4 regions of the Advenella sp. genome follow, and region 3 is predicted to be linked to each of the others. Evidence: predicted binding sites of a transcription regulator. Region 3 holds the regulator's gene; each other region holds the start of a gene.
What was found. The regulator sigma-54, encoded in region 3, starts transcription at its own class of promoters, with help from an activator protein. The targets are predictions, from matches to a motif close to TGGCANGNAANCTGCTTT.

Region 1 (3,142 bases), on a different contig from region 3:
GAATGGGCGTGTCATCCGGCAGATCAACATCATGCTTCGAACCGTTAATTTCAAGTGTAATCATTGCAGCTATCCTTTCCGTTCGTTGCTAAACAAAACCATCATCGTAAAGCCCCATCATTAACGTGCTGTCGCACCCGACGCAGGCAAACCAGACTCGCTTTACTGTATTCAGTATAGCAATCTTATCGGGATTGTGATCAACTTCCTGATAACCACATTTGTCCTAACGTTTTGCGCCAGTATGATCTGGCCGCCCGCTATGGCCAAGCAGCGCAGATGACAATGCTAAGTTGTCTTTGACGCAGAAATAAAAATGAAATACAAATGCAACAGAAACGCAAACCGGCGCATATTTGCAGTCATAAGGCCTGCACCGGTCAGTTGGCTGGACCGCCAGATGCGGTCCGACACGCACAGCGATCAGAAAAAACCCAGCGCCTTGGGGCTGTAGCTCACCAGCAGGCATTTTGTCTGCTGGTAATTGGACAGCGCCATTTTGTGATTTTCCCGCCCGATGCCCGACTGTTTATAACCACCGAATGCAGCATGAGCCGGATACAGGTGATAGCAATTGGTCCAAACCCGGCCTGCCTCAATACCCCGTCCCATGCGATAGGCGCGGGAACCATCCCGGGTCCATACGCCTGCGCCCAGACCATAATAGGTGTCATTGGCAATGGCCAGTGCTTCTTCTTCATCCCGGAACGTCGTAACAGAGGCGACCGGCCCGAAAATTTCTTCCTGGAATATGCGCATATCATTCTTGCCGGAAAGCATGGTGGGTGTCACGTAATACCCCTCCTCCAGACTCTGCACACGATTGCGCTCGCCACCGGTCAGGCACGCTGCGCCCTCATCACGACCAATATCAATATAGCCCAGGATCTTGTCCATCTGCGCCTGCGACGCCTGAGCGCCCACCATGGTATTCATATCCAGCGGGTTGCCGGTCTTGATCTTTTGCACGCGGTTAATGGCCTTCTCGATGAACTGATCGTATATGGACTCCTGGATGAGGATGCGTGAAGGGCATGTGCACACTTCGCCCTGGTTGAGCGCAAACATCGAAAGCCCTTCAAGCGCCTTGTCAAAAAAGTCGTCTGACTGATCCATGACATCGGCAAAAAATACATTCGGGCTCTTGCCACCAAGCTCAACGGTGGACGGAATCAAGTTGTCGGCAGCCGCATGCAGGATATGCTTGCCTGTGGCGGTCGAGCCGGTAAAGGCAATTTTGGCGATACGCTTGTTGGTAGCCAGCGCATTGCCCGCTTCCTTGCCATAGCCATTGACAATATTGATCACACCGGGAGGGAACAGATCACCAATAATTTCCATGAGCACCAGGATCGAAGCGGGTGTCTGCTCGGCCGGCTTGAGCACCACGCAGCACCCTGCTGCCAGTGACGGCGCCAGTTTCCAGATCGCCATCAGGATCGGAAAATTCCATGGAATGATCTGCCCCACCACACCGAGTGGCTCGTGAAAATGATAGGCCACCGTTGTATTGTCGATTTCGGAAATACCCCCTTCCTGCGCCCGGATGCATCCGGCAAAATAGCGCAAATGGTCCACTGCCAGCGGCAGATCGGCAGCCATCGTTTCACGCAGGGGCTTGCCATTGTCAATGGTTTCAGCTACCGCCAGCACTTTCAGATTCTGCTCCATGCGATCGGCCATTTTCAGCAGCAGGTTAGCTCTGTCGGTCGTCGAGGTCTGCCCCCAGGCACGGCGTGCCGCATGCGCAGCGTCCACGGCCCGCTCGATATCGTCGGCGCCGGACCTGGGGACTTCGCAAAACACCTGACCATTGACCGGAGAAATATTCTCAAAGTATTCGCCCGAGACCGGTTCCACCCATTTGCCGCCAATATAGTTGCCGTACTTGGTCTTGTAGGGGTAATCGGTGTCAATACCAAATTGCTTCAAATCGGATAGATTCATGTCTTATCTCCAGATATTCATTTTTAAAATGGCGCGCAGCCATAGCCTCGCGCTGCTATCGTTCTAGAGCAAAGTTCATGCCATCTCGCTAGCAAGGAGCAAAACAGGGTTTTGGAGTAGAATAGTTTTGACGCATCGCGCGCGGCACGCACAACATAGCAAGAAGGTGTCGCGAATCACGACAGCAGGCAGGCAACACAAGCAACAACTGTCTGTTTTTGCAACACATCAGGAGACTACGATGTTGCATCACTCGCTGAACTCCGCCGGTACCGTACAGCCGAATGCGCTAATTCAGCGTTCCTGGGAGCGCTGTGAAAAGCAGGCGGATACGCTGGCAAACGAACCGATTCTGCTGGACCGGGCAGACCTTGATACCCGCCTGGATCAATACGCCAGCCTGTTACAGACTGCCGCGCCGCACATCGCCACGGCCAGTGGCATCGCGGCGCAGGCGCAGGGCATACTGTTGCTCTCGGATGCCAGCGGCGTCATCCTGCACGCCACCGGCAATAGCGCCTTTCTGCATAAGGCTGACCAGGTGACCCTGCGGCCCGGCGCCAGCTGGGCCGAAGGCCATCGCGGCACCAATGCCATCGGCACCGCCCTGATCGAAAACGGCTTTACCCGAGTCATCGGCCGGGAGCACTTTTTGCCCTGCAACCGTATTCTCAGTTGCCATGCTGCGCCTATCCGCTCGCCACGCGGAGAAATCCTGGGCGTTCTGGATATTTCCGGCGATGCCCGTACACTGCCGGACTACACCGGCGATCTGGTCCGAATCACGGCACGCCAGATCGGCAACCAGATCCTGGATCTTGCCGGCACGCACATTGCCCGACTGCAGTTTCAGCGGCACGCAGGGCCGCTGAACGCGGCGCAATGCGGCACGCTGCTGATTGCCGATCAGCAGATTGTGGGCGCCAATGAAACAGCAGCTGAACTGCTTGATGTCCCGCTTATTACATTACTGGACGAACCCGTCGATAAATGGCTGCCCGCCTGGAAACAACTACAGTCGCAACCGAAGCGCAGCTTTTGCGCCGATGGCACTGCGCTGTATGCAACCTTGCAGTTTGAGCGGATCGGCGTTGCCGGCAGCGCCCCTTCACAAGCGTTGCACGGCGAAGGGGCGACGTCGATACCACCGCAAGTGAAAAACCGCAGCGGCCCGGGCGGGGTGCAGGCGGCCCTG
Region 2 (3,142 bases), on a different contig from region 3:
CCTTCAATCTGATTGAACAGCTGTCCGGGAATCATGCCTGCAGAATCCAGGCCCGGACCACCCATTGCTTTGGCGTTGAACAGCCCAGTCAAGATGCCGCCGACAATACCACCTACGCCATGTATGCCAAATACGTCTAGCGAGTCATCGGCCTTAAGCAAGCGTTTTAAGCCATTTACGCCCCAGACGCAGAACAAGCTGGTGACGGCGCCGATAATCAGCGCGCCCATGGGATCCACCAGACCGGCGGCAGGCGTTACGCCCACCAGGCCGGCTACGGCACCAGAGGCGCCGCCCAGCAGGGACGGCTGGCCCTTGAATTTCCACTCGACCAGGACCCACACGACGATGGCAGCAGCCGTGGCAAGCAGTGTATTGAACACCGCCAGCGCTGCCTGGTTGTTGGCGGCCAGTGATGAGCCACCGTTGAAGCCGAACCAACCCACCCACAGCATCGCTGCACCGATCATGGTCATGGGCAGGTTATGTGGCTGCATGGCTTCCTTGCCATAACCGATACGTGGTCCCACGACATAGGCGGCCACGAGCGCGGCCACACCGGCGTTGATATGAACTACGGTACCACCGGCAAAATCCAGCGCATCGCCAAATAGCAGGCCTTTCTCGGCCCAGATCATATGGGCCACAGGGATGTAGGAAAATGTGAACCATATTGCCATGAAAATAAGCACGGCGGAGAACTTGATGCGTTCGGCAAAGCCGCCCACGATCAGGGCGCAGGTGATGCCGGCGAAGGTGGCCTGGAAGGCAACGAACGTTAGTTCGGGAATGGTGCCCGCCAGTGCATAGGAGTCTGCGGGCAGATCAATCACGCCGGACAGGAAGGCCTTGGACAGGTCGCCAAAGAGCGCGTTCCCACCTGAAAAGGCAAGGGAGTAGCCATAGGCAAACCACAGAATCGTGACCAGGGCGAAGGTAACCAGGACCTGGCTCATCAGCGAGAGAATGTTCTTGCTGCGAACCAGGCCACCGTAAAACATGGCAAGACCGGGAACAACCATAAACAGCACGAGAATGGTGGACACGCTTACCCAGACTAAATCGGCGCTTTGCATTTTCAATTTCCTTTCAATACAGGTGATAGGGAGCGACGGGCTTACAGCGCCGCATTGCCGGTTTCGCCGGTGCGAATCCGGATGACTTGTTCCAGGTCAGTCACGAAAATTTTTCCGTCACCGATTTTGCCGGTGGTGCCTGACTGGCAGATGGTTTCAATTGCCTGTTCCACCTGCTCGTCGGCGACGGCTGTCTCCAGCTTTATTTTGGGCAGGAAGTCCACGACATACTCTGCGCCACGGTATAGTTCTGTATGACCCTTCTGCCGGCCAAAACCCTTGACTTCTGTAATCGTCAGCCCCTGAATTCCGATTTCGGCCAGGCCAGCACGGACCTCATCCAGTTTGAATGGCTTGATAATGGCTGTGATCAGTTTCACAATGTTCTCCCAGAAATAACATTTGTCTTTAAGGACCGATTGTCCATGGCCTCTTAAAAGCAATAGTTGTGCCAGTTTTCGCTGCCGTGCAGGCGCATGTTGGGGCACGCTAATGATGCATAAATGCGTGTGGCCATAAGCGTGTGCTCGATATTGGTGCGTTAAGCGCGGTGTTGTTTGCTTAGCTTGCAAAATGCGCCTGGGTCGGTGCTGCCATTCATTGTCTTAGTGCATGATTTGTAACCAAGAGGAATGATTAGCGACAATTCAGAAGACATTCAGCTTATGCGGGTCGTGAAATTACAGTAAAATCGTGAAACAAATTCTATTTTCAATTAAAGAGGTGAAGCCTTGAAGAACGTATCCAAACTCAGTCTTGTAGCCATGTTGTCCGCCGCTGCTTTTATTGCTGGTTGTGATAATAGTTCTGACACTGACCAGACCACGCAGGCCCCTGCTGCAACCGACTCGGCCGTGGATCAGGCCAAGCAGGCGGCAGACAAGGCAGCCGAAGAAGCGAAGATTGCAGCCGATAAAGCAACTGAAGCCGCCTCGGAGTCTGCCAACCAAGCTGCCGATGCCACCCAGGACGCAGCAGATAAAGCGGGCGAAGCCTCCGGCAACGCGATGGAATCTGCCAAGGAAGCGGCCAGCAGCGCCCTTGAGTCGGCCAAAGAGGCTGGTTCAAACGCTGCTGATGCAGCCAAGGATTATGCCGACACGGCTATGGAATCTGCCAAAGAAGCTGCGGAGTCAGCCAAACAGGCGGCCTCTGATGCCATGGAAGCGGTAAAAGAGAAAACATCCGGAGCTACCCAACCGGCGGGCGACGCGTCTACGACCACGCCAACTGAAACTGCACCAGCCGAGAGTGCACCTGCTGCGCCGACCGAACCGGACACTGAGTCAAAACCACAATAAGTCATTGCTTACATCAACCCGCCGAAAGGCGGGTTGATGCTTTGGGGCGGACCATGCGCGGATGTGTTGTGCGGATGGTGCTAAAGCGTGGCGGGTGCGTAGCCTGAGCGTGCCCGTCTGCACCCGTCGGCCTGGGCTATGCTGGGTACTGTACTGTGGCCATGTCTTGTCGCGATGCGCCGCGCTGTGCTTTATCGTACTGTGTTGTGTATTGGACGTAGAACGTCGCTTTCAGTCTGTGCAGTACAAAGTTTGCAATGGCAAATGTGTACAATATGAAGAACAGAACGCGGCACTGGTGCCCGTATGCATACAGGAATCACAATCATGAAATCGAATCAGTTATTTGAAGATTTTCAGAAGAATATTCAGGAATTGATCAAGAACAGCCCGGCGGCAGATATAGAAAAGAATGTGAAGGCATTCATGGCCCAGGGATTTTCCCGGCTGGATCTGGTTACTCGAGAAGAATTTGATGTGCAGGTTGCCTTGTCGGCAAAATTGCGCGAACGTCTGTTCGAACTGGAGTCCCGGGTTCGTCTGCTGGAGGACAAGGCAGGCATTACAACACCGTCTTCCACAAGCGCCCATACCGGCCCGGTTGTCGACTAAACCCACAAAGTAAATTGCAGCGCTCCAGGGTGCTGCCCACGACAAAGGCGGCCAGCGCTTCATGCTGGCCCGGGTATCATCAGATCATCTGTCAGGTCATCCGTCGGGTGGTATGAGGCCTCATATGAGGCCGCATTTGTGGCCGCATGTACG
Region 3 (3,142 bases):
GCTGCGGTCACGCCAGACCCAGCCGAGCACGTCCCGGCCTTCCGGAGAGAGGCTGCCAATCAATTGGGCTGCCGTATCTGCGGGCACGGTCTTGTATGCAGCGCGCTCAACGCTTCCGCTATACCAGGCACTCAGGAAGAAGTAGACGATCAGGGTGCCTAGCAGCACTACTGCCCACCACAGGTAGGTATTGATACTCTGTAAAAAAGAGACCAGTTGTACGTTAAACTTGTTCAGAAAAACGTAGTCTTGGGCGGCACCGAACTCAAGGATACTTGCGGCAACCCACAGCCAAATCACGATTGTGACAATAATCACGACGGCACGCATTATAATCCTTGGGGTAGCCAGTTTAAGCAGCGTTTTGCTTACCAATCTGGCATCATTTTGCTGAACCGCGGCATTACTGTATTTCATAGGTATTCCAAATCGATATGCGTCATGCGTTAGAACTTCGAACTGGCCAGCAGTTGGTGCTGACCCCGCAACTGCAACAATCCTTGCGCTTGTTGCAGTGTTCTGCGCTGGATCTCCAGACAGAACTGGCACAGGTGTTGCAGGACAACCCCATGCTTGAACTTGTCGATAATAACCAAATATCCGAAGATAGTACAAATACAAGCGAAAATGATGCCGAGCTTTTACAACAGGACTGGACCTCGCAGCCGGGTCAGAAATCGCGAGATGACGAGTATTTTCAACCCGAAACAGCGGTAGGGCTGTCGCTTTCCGAGCATCTGCGGGAGCAGTTGCGGCTTACCCACGCATCGGAGCGGGATGTCAGTCTGGCCGACTACCTGATCGAGGAACTGGACGATAACGGGTATCTGATGTCCAGCCTGCAGGAAATAGCAACGTTGTTTTCGGAAGAGGCCGATGTCAGCGAAGACGACCTGGCGGTTGCCTTGCGCCTGCTGCAGTCGTGTGATCCGCCCGGGGTGGGCGCGCGTACGCTTTCTGAATGCCTGCTGCTGCAATTGGATGTTTCTTCTCTGGCCAACCCGCCAGAGCCCGAGGTACTGGCTTGCGCCCGCCTTATTTGCGAGCACGGGCTGGAGGCGCTTGGACGTGCCGATATGGCGCAACTGCGTTCCGTTACCGGCGCCGATATTGACCGGATTCGACAGGCTCATGCCCTGATCCGGCAACTGGATCCGCGGCCTGGCAAGCAATTTAGCACGCCCACGGCCGATTATGCCGTGCCCGATGTTCTGGTGCGCAAGATAAAAGGGGAGTGGGTCCTGACCATCAATCAGGCGGTCATGCCATCGCTACGTATCAGCGAAGGATACGAAAGCATGATTCGTCGTCTGGGCAAAGAGGCTGGCTCGGCAATGAGCGAGCAACTGGCCGCGGCCAAGGGTTTTATGCGCCAGGTCAGTCAGCGCTTTACGACGATTCTGGACGTCTCGCGTGCCATTATGGACAAGCAGCGCGACTTTCTGGAGTACGGCATGGCGCGCCTGCAGCCTTTGACCCTGCGAGATGTGGCCGATGCAGTGGGGATGCATGAATCAACCATCTCCCGGGCCACGACGCAGAAGTTTATCGCGACGCCGCATGGGGTATTTGAGCTGAAACGGTTTTTTGGCTCCGGCGTGGCGACAGACAGTGGCGAAAATGCATCGGCAACAGCGGTGCAGATCCGCATTCGCAATTACATTCAGGCCGAGCCAGAGGGCAAGCCGCTATCGGACAGTCGCCTGACCGACCTGCTGGCTCAGGAGGGCATTACCATCGCGCGCCGCACGGTGGCCAAATACCGCGAAGTCCTGGGCATTCCATCGGCATCGCTGCGCAAGGCGCGGGCCAGTCTTAATCAGGAATAGGGACACGCAAGGAGACGCGGCCTCCTGCTGCGGCCGTAGAAGACGGTGATCAGGTTTGGCTGGCAACCTCTTGCGTGCCCTGCCGGCGCACCGCCTTGGCGCCCTGGTTGCACGCACCCATAGACCCGTGCACTGGCGGTGGCAGCGCCGTACGTGCCATGCCCCATAAATCTCAAAAAATTGCGGTAACACCCTGAAAGAACGGAATTGTTGGACATTTTCATCAAACCCGGCAAGGCGCTTGCAACTTTTTTTGCCTTGGATGATAATAACTCTCATGTATATTTGCATTTGTAATGCCGTCACCGAAGACGCCGTTGTCAGCGCTATTTCCCAGGGCGCCAGCACGCTGAGTGACCTGCAACGAGAACTGGGCGTCGCCACCAATTGCGGGTGCTGCGCACAAATGGCCTGTAGCTATCTGGAGCGCGCAGCCTGTACCGGTGCGCCTGTTGCTCATGATGGCGCCAATGACCATTGCGGCAAAGACAAATGTGACGCGCTGGCAACAGAATCTGTGGTGCTCTGGCGTTCGGCCGCCTGATCGGCTGGCGTTGCAAAGCACAAGTCACCATGCCACAAGGTTCACGCCTTCAAAAATCATTGCTACCAATAATGCTCAAAATCATAAGCCGCAAATAATAATTCGCCAATGATAAGCGGCAAATAATTAGTCCTAAATCACCATTTGCGGACCGGCGCCTGGTTTCTCTGCCTCAGCGCATTTTCAACCTCACGCTTGCAGTGCCACGTTCCCAACATTCAACTGCGTTATCACTTTCGCAATATCACCCGGATCGATCCTGATTTGTGCGCCGCGGTTGGCAGACAATTTGGCCATCCCATAGAACTGAACGAGGATATTATAGCTACAGCGCAAAAGTTGCACATTCAATCTCGGGGGTGGATTCCTTGGGTTTAACTCAACCCCGCCATCAGCTCACAAAGAAGAGTGCGTGCTGCCTCAGTCGTTCGAGTCACAGGGTAGGCAGTGCTCCATACTATATTGATGCTACGGCTGACTTCCGGAGAGCAAAGCCGGATATAAGTGATTCCATTTACTACGGCGGGGGCGCCACCCAGGTAGGGCCGTATCGAATAAACCTTATTCTGACGCATGAGCATATTGATCAAATGGGTCGAATTTGTGCTTAGAACCGGACTAACCTCGGAGCCAATACTGGTCGCTGCATGATCAATCATTTGGCGCATCCGGTTTGGACGCATGGTCAAAGCCAATGGCATCGACAACGCCCGCTTGAGTTCAATCTTTTTGGGAAAATTCGACATCGCCTCTGTTGCGCCGCACAAAC
Region 4 (3,142 bases), on a different contig from region 3:
GGCCGACATGGCTGCATTGGCTTGCCTTGGAGCAGCGGCTGTCGTTGCATGACCATCTGCAGGCTGGCCAGAATCCGCGGGCGCTGCCACGGAACCAACAGGCATGATCAGGCAAATAACTGTTGTCATGGCCACAAAATGCGTCGTGCGAAGGAATAAAAGACGGTTCATTATTGCCCCCCTGCTTGTGCTGTCGTCGCGCTGGCAGCAGCAGCGCCAATATCGTTTCCGAAATAGGCACTGACGCCGTCGATTTCCTCATCTGTCAGTTTGCGTGCCAGATGCGCCATCAGACCATGCGCGTCATCGGCGCGCGCACCCGTTTTCCAGGCCAGCAATTGGTTTTTGATGTACATGGCAGACTGGCCCGCCAAAGCAGGGAACGTGGGCGCAACACCGACGCCGCCCGGACCATGGCACTGCACACAGGCCGGCAGCCCGCGCGACCAGTCACCGCGCTGCGCCAGCCAGGCGCCCATCTTGCCTTTGGGATAGCTGTCCTGCAGTTGCACCGCGTGGGCCGGATCGATTACCGGCTTGAGGGACGCATACCAGACAGCAACGGCCTTTTTTTGCTCGGCGCTCAAGGCCTTGGCAATCGGCTCCATCACGGCCTGCTTGCGCTTGCCTTGGGCAAAATCCACAAGCTGGGCTTCAAGGTACACGGCCGGCAAACCGGCAAGAAAGGGAAACCCTGCAGCTGCCATGCCCTCGCCATTTGCGCCATGGCAGGCCATACAGGGCGCCTGGCCGGGAATGCCTTTGGCTGCAATACTTTTACCCTGCGCGATATCACCGGCAGACGCAATTTCTGTGGGCAGCCAAAGTACGCTACAAGCGCTCACGATTGCTGCAGCGGATATTCCGCTACGCTTTTTTCGATTTCTGTTCATCTTCTACTCCTAACCATAATGCTACTGCATTCATATATCTATTACTTATTAGTATATATTTTTTAGTAATTTTATAGAATCGACTGGTCGGGGTAAAGCAGGCATGTCCAGGTATCACAAATTCAAACGGACCATCACGGCGCATTGACGCACCGACATCATGCATCGACGACCGCCTTTGGTATCGAACGCACCAATATCGAATCAACACAAGCCAATTCAAATCACCATTCATGAATGGTAACGCCTTGCGCACCTTTTTATTCCCGTTGATGCTCCCTCGATGTGCTGTCCCACTGCTCCCTTAATGCGTCTACCTGCCGTGGCGCGCAAGCGGGTAAGGCTAGCTCCCGCTTGAGTTGCTCGACCCGCCGCAGCAACGAGATCTGTTTGCTGGCACGACTATTGCTTTAGCTCTATCGCTACTCACACATGCAATTTGCCTTTACTCATCCCGGAGCTGATAAATGAAACGTCGCAATGTTCTTAAAACCATGGTGTGCAGTCTTGCACTTGCATTTGGCTCTGGCGCGCTCAGCAGCAGTTGGGCCCAGGGTCAGATTGATCCATCCAAACCGCCGATCAAGATCGGCATACTGCATTCGCTGTCCGGCACGATGGCTATTTCCGAAACTGTGCTGAAAAATGTCGCGCTAATGCAAATCGACGCGATCAACAAGGAAGGCGGCATTCTTGGTCGCAAGGTAGAGGCCGTCATCGTGGACCCCGCTTCCAACTGGCCGCTGTTCGCAGAAAAAGCGCGTGAATTGCTCAGCCAGGAAAAAGTAGCAGCGGTTTTCGGTTGCTGGACATCGGTCTCGCGCAAATCGGTGCTGCCGGTCTTTGAAGAACTGAACGGCCTATTGTTCTACCCGGTTCAATATGAAGGCGAAGAAATGTCGCGCAATATTTTCTATACCGGCGCGGCGCCTAACCAACAGGCCATTCCTGCCGTTGAATATTTGATGAGCGAAGAAGGCGGCGGCTACAAGCGATTTTTCCTGCTCGGGACAGACTACGTCTATCCGCGCACCACCAATAAAATTCTGCGTGGTTTCCTGCATAGCAAGGGCGTTGCCGATAGTGACATACAGGAAGTCTACACTCCCTTCGGTCATAGCGATTACCAGACCATCGTGAACGATATCAAACGTTTTGCTGCGGGCGGAAAAGCCGCGGTCATCTCCACCATCAATGGCGACTCCAATGTGCCGTTCTATAAGGAACTCGGTAACGCCGGCGTCAAGGCAATAGATACGCCCGTCATCGCATTCTCCGTGGGCGAAGAGGAGCTGCGCGGCATCGACACCAAGCCGTTGGTTGGTCATTTGGCAGCGTGGAATTACTTTATGTCCGTGGACAATCCAGCCAATTCGGCCTTCAAAAAACAATGGGCGGATTACGCCGCTGCGCAAAAGCTGCCTGGCGCAGACAAACCGCTGACCAACGACCCCATGGAAGCGACCGTTGTCGGGTTGAAAATGTGGAAAGCTGCCGTTGAAAAAGCGGGCAAGACTGACGTGGATGCCGTTCGCGCGGCCATGATCGGTCAGAAAGTGTCAGCGCCGGACGGCTTCGAAATTCAAATGGGCAGCAACCATCATTTATACAAACCTGTCATGGTCGGTGAAATCCGTCCTGACGGGCAATTCGACATTGTCTGGCAAACAGAAAAACCCGTGCGCGCCCAGCCATGGAGCCCGTTCATTGCCGGCAATGAAAAAAAACCCGATGAAGTGAAATAAATGCGAACAATGACCCGGCCCGGCGGGCCGGTCATGCAACCGACAGCAAAAAATGGAAAGATCCGCATGAAACTCACCCCTTGCCTCGTTAAGGATTGGATTGGAAAACTGGCCATGATTGTCGGCGTTCTGCTTATGTCTGTAACGCCAGCCCATGCGAGCACGCTGACACCGGCCGATCTGAACGTGCTTGTTTCCGGCAGCTATGGGGAGCGCAAAGAGGCCATAGAAAAACTGGTGAACGCCGATCCTGCGGTCGCCCGTCCGCTACTGCAAAGCTTATCGCAAGGCACTGTGTTGGGCCTGCCCGATGGACGGCTCGTGATCAAGTCCGATCAAGGCTACACAGACCCCTTAACCGGTGAAAGCATCGCGCCTCCAACGGCGCCGACCCGTCAACCGATACTGAACAATGCACTGCGCCGACTGATCCAGAATGCGCTGGCCTCGATGAGTCTGTTCTCCCAGGACAAGACAATCCGCCGAATGGCCATTGAAAATATG

Region 1: exaC (acetaldehyde dehydrogenase ExaC) is a predicted target of sigma-54. The motif match lies at 2,013-2,030, and genes of this name have one in related genera.
Region 2: glnK (P-II family nitrogen regulator) is a predicted target of sigma-54. The motif match lies at 1,513-1,530, and genes of this name have one in related genera.
Region 4: urtA (urea ABC transporter substrate-binding protein) is a predicted target of sigma-54. The motif match lies at 1,288-1,305, and genes of this name have one in related genera.

The regions. Positions count from the first base shown of each region.
Region 1 is NZ_JBQEAU010000002.1:47,921-51,062, reverse strand. It holds gene ACTIKR_RS00685 ((2Fe-2S)-binding protein) at 1-64, opposite strand, end outside; gene exaC (acetaldehyde dehydrogenase ExaC) at 424-1,947, opposite strand; gene ACTIKR_RS00675 (sigma-54-dependent Fis family transcriptional regulator) at 2,189-3,142, shown strand, end outside.
Region 2 is NZ_JBQEAU010000004.1:63,602-66,743, forward strand. It holds gene ACTIKR_RS01505 (ammonium transporter) at 1-1,076, opposite strand, end outside; gene glnK (P-II family nitrogen regulator) at 1,118-1,456, opposite strand; gene ACTIKR_RS01515 (hypothetical protein) at 1,808-2,377, shown strand; gene ACTIKR_RS01520 (accessory factor UbiK family protein) at 2,705-2,989, shown strand.
Region 3 is NZ_JBQEAU010000001.1:45,729-48,870, forward strand. It holds gene ACTIKR_RS00190 (hypothetical protein) at 1-417, opposite strand, end outside; gene rpoN (RNA polymerase factor sigma-54) at 435-1,829, shown strand; gene ACTIKR_RS00200 ((2Fe-2S)-binding protein) at 2,107-2,373, shown strand; gene ACTIKR_RS00205 (LysR family transcriptional regulator) at 2,748-3,142, opposite strand, start outside.
Region 4 is NZ_JBQEAU010000004.1:44,001-47,142, reverse strand. It holds gene ACTIKR_RS01435 (c-type cytochrome) at 1-105, opposite strand, end outside; gene ACTIKR_RS01430 (c-type cytochrome) at 171-893, opposite strand; gene urtA (urea ABC transporter substrate-binding protein) at 1,361-2,638, shown strand; gene urtB (urea ABC transporter permease subunit UrtB) at 2,705-3,142, shown strand, end outside.